Regions from separate parts of the Enterobacter cloacae complex sp. HYC033_NIDB genome, predicted to be linked through region 2. Evidence: predicted binding sites of a transcription regulator. Region 2 holds the regulator's gene; the other holds the start of a gene.
The links. Region 2 encodes CRP, which controls carbon source genes, mostly activating them, when cyclic AMP is high. Its sites were predicted from a motif close to ATGTGANNNNNNTCACAT; they were not measured.
Positions count from the first base shown of each region.

Region 1 (7,969 bases), 1.5 Mb from region 2:
AGGGAAAAGCACCATCTCGTCAAATCACCGTTACATAGGGTGTAATAATTAATTTACAAAAAGAAAAGGGTAACCTGCGCCAGCGCAAAGCGTGCCGTAGAGGGAACGTTTAGTCTGCTTTTTATTTGCGAGAGGTAACCATGTCAATTCACGGACACGACGTGCTGAATATGATGATTGAGTCAGGTGAGCGCTATACGGAGGAGAGTCTGGTTGAGGCGATACATGCCCGCTTTGGCGAAGCGGCGCGTTTCCATACCTGTTCAGCTTCGGAGATGACGGCCGCGGAGCTGGTGGCGTTTCTGGCGGCGCGCGGAAAATTCATTCCAGCAGCAGACGGATTTTCCACTCACGAAAGTAAAATCTGCCGCCATTAAATAATGCGGTGCTGAAAACTCAGCACCGCTTTTCTGTTAATTCTGGGTATCGAGCGTCGACAGCTCTTTATCAATGAAGTACAGACCTTCCCCGGATTTACCTGCCAGAGATAATTTATCCAGCACGGATTTAAACAGCTTCTCTTCTTCGTGCTGTTCAGCCACATACCACTGAAGGAAATTAAAGGTTGGATAATCCTGGCTGGTCATGGCGGCATGAGCCAGTTCATTAATTTTCTGGGTGATCAGCTGTTCATGCTCATAGGTGGCGCGGAACAGTTCATCAAGAGAGCCGTATTCGGCAAAAGGCGATGCCACGTTATCAATGCGCGGCAGGCTGCCGGTGTCCGTCAGGTAATCAAACAGACGCTGCATGTGCGTCATCTCTTCCTGGGCATGGCGACGCAGGAAGGCGGCCGCCCCTTCAAAGCTGTGATAGCTGCACCAGGCGCTCATCTGCTGATAGAGCAGGGAAGAAAAAAGCTCAAGATTCATTTGCGCATTGAGCTTGTCGATCATTTCAGTTTTTAACATGGTGCAGCTCCGGTTTATTAATTCTGGTTCACGATGAGCGACACTATAATTTGTTATTTAATTATTTGCAAAAAGTAAAATAAGTATTTCTTTATTAAAAATACGAATGGGAATAAAACGCATTGCCGCCTTTTATATTTATTAATGAGAATTATTTTAGTTCTTATTAAATAAACTGCCAGCATGACTGGCAGTAGCGGTTAATACCACGGATTCTGGCTGGAAGAGGTAACGGCATATCCCTGACATTTATACTGAATGGTCACACTTTCGTTCAGACAGAGTGAACCGCTGATCAGGGTGCAGGTTTTAATTGGCTGCCCGTAGGCTGAGGCGGTGGCGTAGCCCATATGTTGACAGGCTTTGGTTGCCGTACCGTTATTAACATAGTCATCAGACCAGGCGTTTTGCAGCATGGCCTGGCCATAGTCGAGGCGCACAATTCCGTTTGGGGCATCCGTACTGCTGACTTCTGCCTGCCGGTTGATACTGCACCCGGCGAGCAACAGGATCGTTCCGGCTATGATTACACGTTTCATGGTTCACTCTGCGTGACGGGAAATACGCCATTGTAACCAACGCGATGGTACGCAATGGCTGGAATAGCCGGAGGATCTGCCCTCTCACTGTGCAACGAGCCGGGCCACCGCGCGAAATTGTGAGCGCATCTTTGTTTTTTAAAACAAGTTTTCACTTAATTTGAAAGTGCGTTTGTTTGATAGTAAGGTTAAGTTGAAAAGGTATCCACAGCGGGATCGCCCGCCATGCATTCAGGAGAGACAAGATGAAAATTGCACTGATGATGGAAAACAGCCAGGCCGCTAAGAATCCCATCATCCTTAATGAGCTGAAAGCCGTTGCTGATGAGAAAGGTTTTCCGGTCTATAACGTCGGTATGAGTGATGAGAACGATCATCATCTCACCTATATTCACCTGGGCATCATGGCGAGCATTCTGCTTAACGCTAAAGCCGTTGATTTTGTTGTTACCGGCTGCGGTACCGGGCAGGGCGCGCTGATGTCCCTGAACATCCATCCGGGTGTGATTTGCGGTTACTGCATCGATCCTGCGGATGCTTTCCTGTTTGCGCAAATCAACAACGGTAACGCGCTTTCTCTGCCGTTTGCGAAGGGCTTCGGCTGGGGGGCAGAACTGAACGTACGCTTTATCTTTGAGAAAGCCTTTACCGGACGCAATGGCGAAGGCTATCCACCAGAGCGTAAAGAGCCGCAGGTGCGTAACGCCGGGATCCTGAACCAGGTGAAAGCGGCGGTGGTGAAAGAAAACTATCTGGATACCCTGCGAGCAATCGATCCTGAGCTGGTTAAAACCGCCGTATCAGGCCAGCGCTTCCAGCAGTGCTTCTTCGAGAACTGCCAGGACAAAGAGATTGAAGCCTTCGTGCGCGGTATTGTTGGCTGATTAACTTTGCCGGGCGGTGCGTTGCCTGCCCGGCAGATAGCGTTACTTTTTCGATGAGACCGCGCTGCCCACATCTTTAGTCAGACGCAGCGTGTCAACCATTCCCACCAGGCAGATCAGCGCGATTGCCACAAATGCCAGCCGGAAGCTCATTCCCGGCATACCGGCAATCCCCATCGCCTCACTGACTTTTTCCCCGATACGAATACCAATCGCCCCGAGCGTGATCCCAAGCCCCACGGCAAGCTGCGTTGCGGTTGAAAACAGAGTATTGGCATAGCTCATCTGCGCCGATGGCACATCCGCAAAAGCCAGCGTACTGATGGCTGTAAACTGAATCGAACGGAAAACGCCGCCCAGATAAAGGATCAGCATGATGAGCCACGCGGGCGTCTGCGGCGTAAGAAACGCGCAGGCCAGCAACGCCAGGACATTCAACGCACCGTTAATCAGCAACAGCCGCTTAAACCCCAGGCTGCGGATCAGCGGCGTCGTCGCCGGTTTAATGGTGAGATTGCCAACGAAAACCGCCAGCACCAGCAGGCCAGAATGGAACGCGTCCATGCCAAAGCCGACCTGGAACATCAGCGGTAACAGGAACGGAACCGCGCTGATGGAGGCGCGAAACAGCGATCCGCCGTACAGGGTGACGCGAAACGTCGGCACCTGCATCGCATCGAGCCTGATCATCGGCCAGGTTGCCCGCTTAAAGTGACGCAGCGCCAGGCTTAAGGCGACGACACCGACGATAAACAGCGTGGCGGTTAAACCTGTTTGCAGAGGCTCTGCGCCCATCAACTCCATCGCATAAACCAGGCTCACCATGGCAAGGGTGGTGACAACAAAACCCGGTAAATCAAACGGTCGGCGCGTATCTTCATGCAGGTCTGGAATGATGCGCAGTGCCAGCAAAATGGCGATTATCCCCAGCGGCACGTTAATAAAGAAGATCCAGCGCCAGTCGGCATAACTGGTAATGAACCCACCCAGCGGCGGGCCGATGATCGGCGCGACCAGCGCAGGCCAAGTCAGGGTGGCGATTGCCGTGATGAGCTGATGTTTTGGCGTGGTGCGTAGCACGGCCAGGCGACCTACGGGCACCATCAGCGCGCCACCCATGCCCTGGAGGACGCGCATCGCAACGAACTGATCGAGCGTGGTGGACAGGCCGCAAAATACCGAGGCCAGCGTGAAGATCGCCAGCGCGAGGGCAAACACTTTTCGCGCGCCGAAGCGGTCGGCGATCCAGCCGCTGGCGGGGATCAGCACGGCCAGGGTGATCAGATAGGCGCTGATGCCGATATTCAGATCCACCGCCTGGTCGCCGAAGCTTTTTGCCATATCCGGCAACGCGGTGGCGATCACCGTCCCGTCCAGAAACTCCATAAAGAAAGCACCGGCCACCAGCAGCGCCGCAGGCGATAATCCACGGCTCTCTTTGCCGGATACGTTTTCACTCATTCTCTTCCTGCCCGCTCAAAAAATTTTATAAACATTTACTGGAATTTCTAAGCCTGTAACGTGCGGATTTATCATGGCTTTTTTTAACAAACCAGCAGCACTGAGGGTTTAATAACCGTGATGCAGGTCACAAAATGGTTGATTTTTGTGATGGTGGTCATATTATAAGCGTATTGACAATAACACCTGCATAACACGTTACTGGAGCAACATAATGAAACTGCGCAAAATCCTGAAAAGCATGTGGGCAAACTACTGCACAACGTTTAAAGACGTCCCACCGGGTGCGATGTTCTGATAAAAAAACCTGCTTCGGCAGGTTTTTTTATATCTGCGGACGACGAGAGGGAGATGGAAGGGCGTCTGTTTTGCTACTATGGCGGCCTTTGAATAAGGAGAACCCCATGTCACAAAACCTGAGCGCCGATCAGGAACTGGTATCTGACGTCGTCGCCTGCCAGCTGGTTATCAAACAAATCCTTGATGTGATTGACGTTATCGCGCCGGTTGAGGTACGCGAAAAGATGTCGACCCAGCTGAAAAACATCGATTTCACCAACCATCCTGCTGCGGCGGACCCGGTTACGCTCCGCGCGATCCAGAAAGCGATTGCGCTGATTGAACTCCGCTTCACACCGCAGGGTGAGTCACACTAAAATAAACCGATGTTTTAAAATTAGAAACTCTTTTCTGCTTTTACGTCGAAGGGCGACAGAGCCTGTCGCCCGCAGAAGGATCAGAAGAACGTCTGCACCAGCAGATAGCTCACCACGCAGGCACAGCTGACGCCAATCAGCCCCGGCAGAATAAAGCTGTGGTTGATGATGAATTTACCGATGCGGGTGGTGCCGGAGCGATCGAACCCGATACAGGCCAGATCGCTCGGATAGGTGGGCAGCACAAAGTAGCCGTAGGATGCCGGGAAGAAGGCCACCAGCATTTTCGGATCGATGCCCAGCATCAACCCCATCGGGGCGACCGCGGTCAAGGCCGCAGCCTGGCTGTTGACCAGTTTTGATACCAGGAACAGCACGATGGCATACGTCCAGGGATGACTTTTCACCACCCCCTCCAGCGCCATTTTCAGCTCGTCGAGATGCGCCTGAAAAAAGGTATCGCTCATCCACGCCACGCCAAACACCGAGAAAATCGCGACCATCCCCGCCTTAAATACCGCCCCGTTTGAAATGGCCGACGCATTCACCTTGCAGGTCATCAGCATGATGGCCCCGGCGATCAGCATCATCATTTGAATGACAAGGTTCATCGACAGGGCCGTCATTTTCCCTTTGATCTCAAACGCCGGACGCAGCTCGGGCAGCGCACCCAGCAGGACCACTACGGCAATTCCGGCGAAGAAGATCCACGTGGACCAGTAGGCCTGTTTCGGGAAACGTTGATCCATCAACGTCTCCGTTCCTCCATAGATAAACTCCCGCTGTTTCGGATCTTTCAGCTTTTCCTGAAATTCAGGATCGTCTGCGAGGTTTTTCCCGCGACGCAAGCTCCACAGTGCCGCAATGGCGACGCCAGACAGTGAGGCCGGTACGGAGACCGCAAGAATTTCAAGGATCCCCCACGCGTGGCCGATACCGTGCTGCGCACCCAGAATCGAGACCAGCGAAACGACGGCCACGGAAACGGGGGAGGCGGTGATCGCCATCTGAGATGCCACCGAGGCCACCGCCATCGGCCGTTCCGGGCGTATGCCTTTTTTCAGGGCGATATCCGCGATAATGGGAAACATGGTGTAGACGACGTGCCCGGTCCCGCACAGGAAGGTCAACATCCAGGTGGTAAACGGTGCGAGAAGGGTGATGTGCTGGGGATGTTTACGCAGCAGGCGCTCTGCAAACTGCATCATTACATTCAGGCCACCGGCGGTCTGTAGCGTGGCCGCACAGCCGATGACGGCGAGGATCGTGAGCATCACGTCAACCGGCGGTTTACCGGGTTGCAGACCAAAGACAAAACTCAAAACAAACAGGCCGATGCCGCTTATCAGCCCCAGGCCCATCCCGCCGAAGCGGGTGCCTATCAGCAGGCAGAGGATAATGACAATAAACTCAATGGTGATCATGATGCTCCCTCGTTAATGAATGTAATTAAACAAATCATTACACGATGTATGGTTATTCATTGGGAGCAAGATCTGATTTGTTAAATGTCAGCAAAAGCAGGGAGTTGGTACCCACTCCCTGACGGGCTGATGGATCCCCAGTAATTTGAAAGCAAAAGCGATAACGTTGCCTTCAGAATAACTGAAGGCTTTCAGCGATGCCTCGGTCCGGCTGTAAATCGCTGAGGCGTTTCCTGTAGGCCGGGGCGAGGCGCAGGGATGCGCCGAGAGGGCGGGCTTTACAGGGATGTTACCTCCGCCCGTCCCCGATAAGCCGGAAGGAATAAGCTGAAGGTACCGCGAAGCGGCGATTTTCCGCCGGAAGCCCGGGTCGCCAGGGTGGTGGCGACTGAGCCACCCTGGCACGTTCACCGGTTATGCCGTGACAGAGTAGCAAGGAACATAAAGTGAACGGAATGACCACCAGAGCCGTATGTTCCCCCTCACCCCAGCCCTCTCCCTCAAGGGAGAGGGGGCCGTCTGTGCAGGCATTATTTTGTGGGGAACTCTCAGCCCTGATGGGAGCGGGTGAAGGACTTAGTGGTGTTGCACGGTAGCAATGTCGAGAAGATGGCGGTCCGTCTGCTCCAGACAAATCCCCGCGCGTTTCGCGTTGCGGATTTCATCTGCGAGCGTCTTCAGCAGCATGCCATCCTGCTGCTGCTCTCTGTCCATATCACGTAAAAACTTGAGGGTAATGATGTCCCGTTGCGCTTTGGCTTCATCAGCCAGTTTGCTCAGCTTCGCACAGCGTTGCTCATACTCTTCGAGCGTTTTCTGAAACAGTTCTTCCAGAGAAGTGTAATTATCTTCAATCGTTTCAAGCTCTTTGACGGTAGGGTTTGCCCCGACAGCTTTCAAAAAATTAAAGACGCGCATCATGTGCGTGACGTTACTTTGCGCCTGAGTACGAAAGAAGGTGGCAGTGCCGTTGAGGCTTTTTCTGGAACACCACGCGCTCAAATGCAGATGCAGATTTGAAGCATAAAACTCCAGGTTCATCTGGGCATTCAGTTTTTGCATCATCGTTTGGGTAGTCATTCTCATATCCTTATTGACTGTGGGACTTGATGTCCGCTACTTAACCTGACCCGGCAGGTATTGACGATTGAATGGCAGAAATAGATTTCTGCAAGGTAAAAAACTCGAAAATTCACTTCCTGTGTTCGATTTAAATAAGCATACGCTTCTCTTTGACTTAAGAAAACTCTTAATAAGGCTGTGTTTACCATACATTACAAATTTAAATATAGGCCAGAATAGAAAGAGGGTTAAGAGATTGTATTTAATATAACTTGTTGATTTTAATGGGTGTGAAATTAATATCGCTCATTTTTATCGTTTCGGGAAACGTTCTTTGGCGGGAAATTCTGTAAAAGTGTTAAATCAGAAATAATATCTGCAAATATATCCTGTCGTATCAAATTTGAGCTAAATCAATTTTCACTCAATATACGGTTCTGTGATCGCGTCGCAAGATTGTGATCTGATAAAGAGTGAAAATGAAACACTGTTTTACAACGTTTCATTCGTTGAGGTTTATGATGGCTAACGTTGCGGTGCTGCTGGCACCCGGTTTTGAAGAAGCAGAAGCGATTATCACGATTGATATTCTGCGGCGTTTACAGATTGAGGTGGAGACGCTGGCCTGTGCGGAGTCCCGTGCGGTAGTGAGTTACCACAATATCCCCATGGTGGCTGACAGTACGTTAACGGAGCGCATTAATACGCTGTATGACGCAGTCGTGTTGCCCGGTGGGCCGCAGGGGAGCGTCAATCTTGCGGCTAGCAAGCAGGTGATCCGCTTTGTTTCCGCGCATGACGAGCAGGGCAAACTCATCTGCCCAATCTGCTCTGCGGCCGCGCGGGTGCTGGGCGGTAACGGGCTACTGAAGGGGCGCCGCTACGTCTGTTCCGGCGATCTCTGGCAGAGCGTTGATGAGGGAGTATATGTGGATGCGCCGGTCGTGGTGGATAATAACCTCATCAGCGGCAAGGGGCTGGGGCACGCTTTTGACTTTGCGCTGGCGCTCTCTGCTCGTCTGTTGGGTGACG
Region 1 covers NZ_CP115123.1:3,698,964-3,706,932, reverse strand. The annotation lists gene O1721_RS17850 (YecH family metal-binding protein) at 141-377, shown strand; gene ftnA (non-heme ferritin) at 414-911, opposite strand; gene yecR (YecR family lipoprotein) at 1,112-1,450, opposite strand; gene O1721_RS17835 (RpiB/LacA/LacB family sugar-phosphate isomerase) at 1,696-2,334, shown strand; gene O1721_RS17830 (MFS transporter) at 2,377-3,795, opposite strand; gene azuC (stress response protein AzuC) at 4,010-4,093, shown strand; gene O1721_RS17820 (DUF2766 family protein) at 4,200-4,451, shown strand; gene O1721_RS17815 (anaerobic C4-dicarboxylate transporter) at 4,532-5,875, opposite strand; gene O1721_RS17810 (non-heme ferritin-like protein) at 6,452-6,955, opposite strand; gene O1721_RS17805 (DJ-1 family glyoxalase III) at 7,459-7,969, shown strand, end outside.
Region 1: the regulator CRP is predicted to act here: its motif matches at 3,941-3,958, upstream of azuC (stress response protein AzuC).

Region 2 (7,969 bases):
AGCGCGTCGTGGGCGTTCTGCCTCAGCAACCCGCTTTGCCACTGCGGCCACAACCAGACCATGCCGCCAAAGGCGATCAGGCAGCCAATTAGCGTATCGACCAGCCGGGCAATAATAAACTGTTCCCCGTTAAGCGTGAGCAGTTGCAGGGTATACACCGCCGTGACCGTAAAGCCCACCATCGCCCAGCCGTAGTTTTTGCGGATGATCAGGTAGCTCACCAGCGTGATCGCCAGCATACCGGCCAGGGTATAGCCTTCCGGCACGTGAAAGTGCAGCGTCACGCCCGCGATAATCAGCCCCGCCATCGTACCGCCCGCCCGATGCAGAATGCGCACCCGCGTGGCGCCATAGCCGTTCTGGGTGACAAACAGCACGGTCATTAAGATCCAGTAGGGTTTCGGCAGGTGCAGGGCCATTCCCATCAGGCTGGCGATGCTCAGCATCACACTGATCCGCGCGGCATTGCGCAGGGCGGAAGATTTCAGTGATAGATAGCTTTTGAGCGCGGGCAGCAGCGGCAGCCGTTTTTGCTTATCGGCCATCAGGTCCCGGGCATAAAGCGGGCGCTGGGTGCGTAACACCCGGGCGATGCGGCTGAAATGCCAGGCAGCAAATTGCCCGACCGGGTTATCCGCGTGCTGACGCGCAATCTTTTCCAGCGCGCCGAGCTGTTTGTCCATGTTAAAGCGCGTCGGGTAGCGGTGATAGAGGATATCGTCAGCCAGCACCCGCAGGCGGGCCGCGACGGTCTGCGCGTTCCAGCGGATCACCGCTTCCGCATGGCTGCGCTCCACCAGCTTTTGCACCTCTTCCGGATTATGAAGGCTGACGGAGATATGCTCCTGCAAATCCAGCCCGACCTGGAAGGTTCGCAGCAGCCGCTTGTATTCATGATTTTTGTTGGCGGCAAGCATGTGCAACTGCTGATAGCACTGGCTGATCAGATCCACCACTTTTTGCTGGCGCGCCAGCAGCGGCGGCAGGGATTTTTCCGGGTCGGTATGTTGAGTGAGCAGGGTGTATTTTGCTTCGCAGTATTCAGCAAGTTGCACGTAGAGCAGGCTCAGGGATTCGCGCAGCGGCTGTTCCCGCCACAGCCAGAACCAGAACCAGTTAAACAGCCCGTACCACAGCGTGCCGAGGGCGTAGATCAGCAATGGCTCCCACACCGGCATATTGCCCGCAAGGCTTAAGGTGAAGATGGCGGCAATCAGCGACGCGGGAAGCAGGCGGGCGTGCAGCGAGCTGATTTCGGCGGTGACGCCGAGCGTCATCGCCAGCACGGTCAGGATCAGCGGCAGAGGAATGTCGCGGGCCAGTAAGAGTTGTACGGCAAGGCTACAGCCGGCAAACAGGCAGCCGCCAATAATCAGACGTTTAAAAAAGCGTTTATGCGGCGTATCCAGACCGGCAATGTTGCAGCAGGCGGGCACAAGAGAAAACAGCAGGCCTTGCTGAAGATGTCCGAGGATCAGGCCCACGGCCACGGGAAGACACAACACCAGCGTTTGTCGCAGTGCGTAGTTAACTTCCGGGTGATAGATCAGCCTGCGCCACATGAGGAGTAGAGACAAAAACGGCGTGCCACCCTGCGGCGGCACGCCGTTTGACCGAAATTAACGGGTTCCGTAGACCACGATAGTTTTACCGTGGGCAGAGATCAGGTTCTGGTCTTCCAGCATCTTCAGGATACGGCCCACTGTTTCACGGGAGCAGCCGACGATCTGACCGATTTCCTGGCGGGTAATTTTAATTTGCATACCGTCAGGGTGGGTCATGGCGTCTGGCTGTTTCGCCAGGTTCAACAGCGTCTGCGCGATACGACCGGTCACGTCCAGGAAGGCGAGGTTACCCACCTTCTCAGAGGTCACTTGCAGACGGCGTGCCATCTGGGAAGAAAGACGCATCAGGATGTCAGGGTTGACCTGAATCAGCTGACGGAATTTCTTGTAAGAAATTTCAGCCACTTCACATGCTGTTTTTGCACGAACCCAGGCGCTACGTTCCTGGCCTTCTTCAAACAGGCCCAGTTCACCGATAAAATCGCCCTGGTTCAGATAAGAAAGGATCATCTCTTTCCCTTCTTCATCTTTGATCAGCACGGCCACCGAGCCTTTAACGATGTAATACAACGTTTCCGCTTTTTCACCCTGGTGAATCAGCGTGCTCTTTGATGGGTACTTATGAATGTGGCAATGAGACAAGAACCATTCGAGAGTCGGGTCTGTTTGCGGTTTGCCAAGCACCATGCGCTGTTATCCTCTGTTATAAGCTGTCACCAGAGTCATAAGATGCATCCGGACTCTGGGGTTGCAATCGAATTCTTACCCATACCTGGGAAGTCGGCTGTCGTAACGTTTCGCAGCCAGTAAAGTTTGATGTCCTCTGCATACATGTGTAACGTCAATGTATTACTGTAGCATCCAGAGTGTTTTAGCATAGCTTTCGCCGCGTGTCTCCTGGTGTCTCGCTTCAGCATGACGCAGGTCGCCTTCCGTTGCGAGAAATGTAACGTACACGTAATCTGTCATAAAAAATGCAACGTTGGAGTGAGTGAATATGCAAGCGCGTGTGAAATGGGTTGAAGGGTTAACGTTCCTGGGCGAGTCTGCTTCCGGGCACCAGGTTTTGATGGATGGCAACTCCGGCGATAAAGCGCCAAGCCCGATGGAAATGGTGCTGATGGCGGCGGGCGGATGCAGCGCGATCGACGTGGTGTCGATCCTGCAAAAAGGCCGTCATGACGTGACCGATTGTGAAGTGAAGCTGACGTCGGAACGTCGTGAAGAGGCGCCCCGCCTGTTCACGCATATTAATTTGCACTTTATCGTCACCGGCAAAGAACTGAAGGATGCGGCGGTCTCGCGTGCGGTTGACCTGTCTGCGGAAAAATACTGCTCTGTGGCGTTAATGCTGGAGAAAGCGGTAAAAATCACCCATTCGTATGAAGTGATCGCGGCTTAATTTTTGGCGGGTGGCGCTGCGCTGACCCGCCCTACAAAAGCTACAACTGCACGAACGTATGCCGGATAAGCGAAGCGCCATCCGGCAACAGGTGTCACGCGATCTGCTTTCCTTCCATCAGCCGCTGCACCAGCGGTGTCATGATCAGCTCCATTGCCAGCCCCATTTTTCCGCCCGGTACCACTAACGTATTCATGTGCGAAATAAACGAACCCTGTAGCATCGCCAGCAGCCAGGGGTAATCAATGCCTTCCAGGTTGCGGAAGTGGATCACCACAAAGCTCTCGTCCAGCGACGGGATGCTTTTTGCAGCGAACGGGTTGGAGGTGTCCACGGTGGGGACGCGCTGGAAGTTAATGTGGGTTCGGGAGAACTGCGGCGTCAGGAAGTTGATGTAATCGTCCATGGAGCGCACCACCGAGTCCATGACCGCCTCTCGCGAATGGCCGCGCTCGCTCATGTCACGCGTCAGCTTCTGGATCCACTCAAGGTTAACAATCGGCACCACCCCCACCAGCAAATCCACGTGGCGCGCCACGTCGTGCTGAGGCGTCACCACGCCGCCGTGCAATCCTTCGTAAAACAGCACGTCAGTCGGTTCCGGCAGCGGCTGCCAGGGCGTGAACGTGCCGGGGACCTGGTTCCAGGGCACGGCTTCATCGTAGGTGTGGAGATACTTGCGGGACTGCCCGGTACCGCTTTGCCCGTATTCACGGAAGGTTTGCTCCAGCAGGCCGAAGTCATTGGCCTCCGGGCCGAAGTAGCTGATGTGTTTACCCAGATCGCGCGCTTTGCGGATGGCCATATCCATCTCCGGGCGCGTGTAGCGGTGAAAGCTGTCGCCTTCTACCTCTGCCGCCCGTAAGTTAAGCTGGGCGAAGATCTTGCGGAAGGCGAGGCTGGTGGTAGTGGTTCCCGCCCCACTCGAACCCGTAACGGCAATAACCGGATGTCTGGCAGACATAGCAACTCCCTGACTGGAAAAGTGTAAAGATCAGCCGTGAAACGCGTTGCGGGGCATGATATTGACCGTCTCATGCAGTTCGGACCATACCAGCACCACGTCGCCGCTTTTAAGCTGGCGCTTAACATCGTTGACCTTTTGTTCAAGCGAACGTTCATGTTCACCATAATCGGTGCCTTCGCGCAAGACAAAGCTTTCAATCAGATTATCGAGCGTGTCGGGAGAGAGATCCTGCCAGGGAATAATCATTATTTACCGTCCAGATAAGCCGTTAACCAGTCGGGAATACGCGTCTCAAGCCACATTTTTGGCCGACGCAGCGTGCCGCCGACAAAGCCGACGTGTCCCCCGAATTGGGTGAGCTGATACTCCACATTGGCCGGCAGATGATCGGGCGCCGGAATCGAGTGGTGATCCATAAACGGATCATCTTTGGCGTGGATAATCAGCGTAGGTTTCGTGATTTGGTTCAGTAAAGGCATGGCGCTGCACTGACGGTAATAGTCAATCGCATCGGCAAAGCCGTGAATTTTCGAGGTGATCAAATCATCAAACTCGCGCAGGCGCTTCACGCGTTTGAGCTGTTGCAGCGTCACAGGCAGCGTATCCGGATAGGCCTTCAGCTTGCGCGCGGCGTTGGCTTTCAGCAGGTTGAGCAGGTAGCGCTGGTACACTCGCGAAAACCCCTTTTCCATATGATAGCTGCACTGCTCCAGCATAAAGGGCGCAGAGACGATCACCGCCGCATCCAGCGGTACGGCGTCGCTCTCCTTCGCCAGCAGGCAGGCCAGCATATTGCCGCCCAGGGAATACCCCACCGCTGCCGTTGGCGCCTCGCCGAAATTGTCTCTTAGCCAGCGCAGGAACCAGGTACCGTCCTCGGTTTCACCCGAGTGATAAATACGTTTCTGACGATTAGGCTCGCCGCTGCATCCGCGAAAATGCATCACTACCCCAAGCCAGCCGCGGGCTTTCGCCGCCTCAATGAGACCGTGTGCGTAAGGGCTGTGCAGGCTGCCTTCCAGACCGTGAAACACCACCAGACGGGGTTTATGTCTGGCCCGATCCGGATCTTCGCTCCAGGCGAGATCCAAAAAATCGCCATCCGGCAAATCCAGCCGTTGCCAGTGCGGGGTGAACTGTACCTTGTGGCGGATCAGGCGCGGCAGCATGGTTTGCAGGTGAGGGTTAGCCACACCGCGCATGGGCACGAACTCTGCGCTCTCTTCGGCTGCAATGTCGAAGTCTGAGGGAATGATTTGGGTCATAAGGGCGATGCTGATTCTTGTCAGAAATTAACTATACCTTCCGAATTGTACCCCGTTTAGCCCGTTTTTCCGAAACATGAACTGATCCCGATCACAAATATTTACCTTGATTATTACTCTCAGGCTAATGATTTGGCTCTACGCTTAATTGATGCCTTTCTCACCAGAGCGCACACTTTACTCAACGTTAAGCAAATCAGAATGATGTGCTGAATCAGGAGGTTAATAATGTTATCTGGGCAAACACCCACCCGGCAATGGAACACCCGACGCAGTGAGAAAGCGCGTCGTCTGGCGTCCGTACCGGTGCAGGGCAAGGTACTGCCAACCGGCGATCTTGTCGCCATGCTGGAAAAACTGATCGCACCAGGCGACAAAGTCGTTCTGGAAGGCAACAACCAGAAGCAGGCGGATTTCCTTTCCCGTTCACTGGCGGAAGTGAACCCGCAAATCGTGCACGATCTGCATATGATCATGCCGAGCGTGGGCCGCAGCGAACATCTGGACATCTTTGAGAAAGGCATCGCCCGCAAGCTGGACTTCTCCTTCTCCGGTACGCAAAGCCTGCGAATCTCCCAATTGCTGGAGGATGGTCAGCTCGAAATCGGGGCGATTCACACCTACATCGAACTCTACTCACGTTTATACGTCGACCTATCGCCAAACGTGGCGCTGATTGCCGGTTTTAAAGCGGACCGCAAAGGCAACCTCTATACCGGGGCGAGTACCGAAGATACTCCGGCGCTGGTGGAAGCCGCCGCATTCCATGACGGCATCGTCATCGCGCAGGTGAACGAGCTGGTGGACGACGAGTGCGACCTGCCGCGTGTGGATATTCCGGGCTCGTGGATTGATTTTGTGGTGGTTGCCGATAAGCCGTTCTTTATCGAACCGCTCTTCACCCGTGACCCGCGCCTGATCAAACAGGAACATATCCTGATGGCGATGATGGCGATTAAAGGCATCTATGCTGAACACCAGGTGCAGTCCCTGAACCACGGGATTGGCTTTAACACCGCAGCGATCGAGCTGCTGCTGCCAACCTACGGCGAACAGCTCGGACTCAAAGGCAAAATCTGTAAACACTGGACCCTGAACCCGCATCCAACGCTGATCCCGGCCATCGAAAGCGGCTGGGTGGAGAGCGTCCACTGCTTCGGCGGCGAGCTGGGAATGGAAGAGTACATCCGCGCCCGTCCTGACGTGTTCTTTACCGGTGCCGACGGCTCCATGCGCTCTAACCGCGCCTTCTGCCAGCTGGCTGGTCAGTACGCGGTCGATATGTTTATCGGCTCCACGCTACAGGTTGATGGTTACGCTAACTCCTCAACCGTGACCCGCGGCCGCCTTTCCGGCTTCGGCGGCGCGCCAAACATGGGCCACGATCCGCACGGTCGTCGCCACGCCACACCGGCCTGGCTGAACATGATCACCGAGCCTGACCCGATGCAGCGCGGTAAAAAGCTGGTCGTGCAGATGGTGGAAACCTTCCAGGCGGGCGTGAAGCCAACCTTCGTGGAAAAACTCGACGCCGTTGAGGTCGCGAAAGCCTCTGGTATGCCGCTGGCGCCGGTCATGATTTACGGCGATGACGTCACCCACGTGCTGACGGAAGAGGGGATTGCTTACCTCTACCGGGCGAAAGATCTGGAAGAGCGTCGCGCCATGGTCGCCGCCGTGGCGGGTATCACCGATATCGGTCTGGGCGTTGACGCCAAACGCGTGGCGGAACTGCGCCAGAGCGGCAAGGTTGTGTATCCGGAAGATATGGGCATTCGCCGCACCGATGCCACCCGTTCGCTGCTGGCGGCCGGTAGCGTCGCGGACCTGGTGGAATGGTCCGGCGGTCTTTACAACCCACCTGCGAAATTCCGGAGCTGGTAATGAAACTTCTGCCCCAGATCCAGGTTGAAGGCGGTGCCGAATGGCTGGCGCGAACCGCCACGCAGTGTCTGATTGACGAAGCACGTTTAAGCCCGAAGCCCGGTCTGGTGGACAGCCGGGGGAACGGCGCGCACCACGATTTATCGCTTGCGCTGATGGAGCGCTCCGCTCACAGCCTGACCCCCACGTTTCAGGCGCTGGCGCAGCAGAGCTGGCAGCGTCCGGCGGATATTGCCCTCAGGCAAACCGTTGGCCGCCTGGGTCGCGAAGGTGAACGGCAGATGATGGCCGCTACCGACGGCGTGAACACGCACCGTGGCGCGATCTGGGCGCTGGGATTGCTGGTGAGCGCGGTGGCGATGCTGGGCGGCGATGCCCGGGCGCAAACCGTCGCGAACACCGCCGCTCAGCTGGCGAAGCTGCCGGATGACGCGGCGCCGAAAGTGTTCAGCAAGGGGTTACGCGTCACGCACCGCTACCGTGTGCCGGGCGCGCGTGAAGAGGCTCAGCAGGCGTTTCCGCACATCATGCAGCGCGCGCTGCCGCAGCTTCGCCTCAGCCGTCTCAACGGCAGCAGCGAAACGCAGGCCAGACTCGACGCGCTGATGGCGATCATGACCTCGCTCACCGACACCTGCGTGCTGTCGCGCGCCGGCATGGAGGGGCTGGACGCCATGCAGAACGGCGCCCGTGCGGTGCTGAACGCCGGAGGATGCGCAACCCTCGCCGGGCAGCAGGCGCTGGCGCGGTTAGACCGTCAGATGCTGGCGCTTAACGCCTCGCCGGGCGGAGCCGCAGACCTGCTTGCCGCCACGCTGTTTCTTGACCGCGCCGAAACGCCCTATTCAAAGCATTAAGAGGATGTTATGGAAAAAATCACATTGAC
Region 2 covers NZ_CP115123.1:346,300-354,268, reverse strand. The annotation lists gene O1721_RS01805 (YccS/YhfK family putative transporter) at 1-1,562, opposite strand, end outside; gene crp (cAMP-activated global transcriptional regulator CRP) at 1,620-2,252, opposite strand; gene O1721_RS01795 (OsmC family protein) at 2,563-2,967, shown strand; gene O1721_RS01790 (phosphoribulokinase) at 3,062-3,931, opposite strand; gene O1721_RS01785 (YheU family protein) at 3,962-4,180, opposite strand; gene O1721_RS01780 (hydrolase) at 4,180-5,199, opposite strand; gene mdcA (malonate decarboxylase subunit alpha) at 5,428-7,083, shown strand; gene O1721_RS01770 (triphosphoribosyl-dephospho-CoA synthase) at 7,083-7,940, shown strand; gene mdcC (malonate decarboxylase acyl carrier protein) at 7,950-7,969, shown strand, end outside.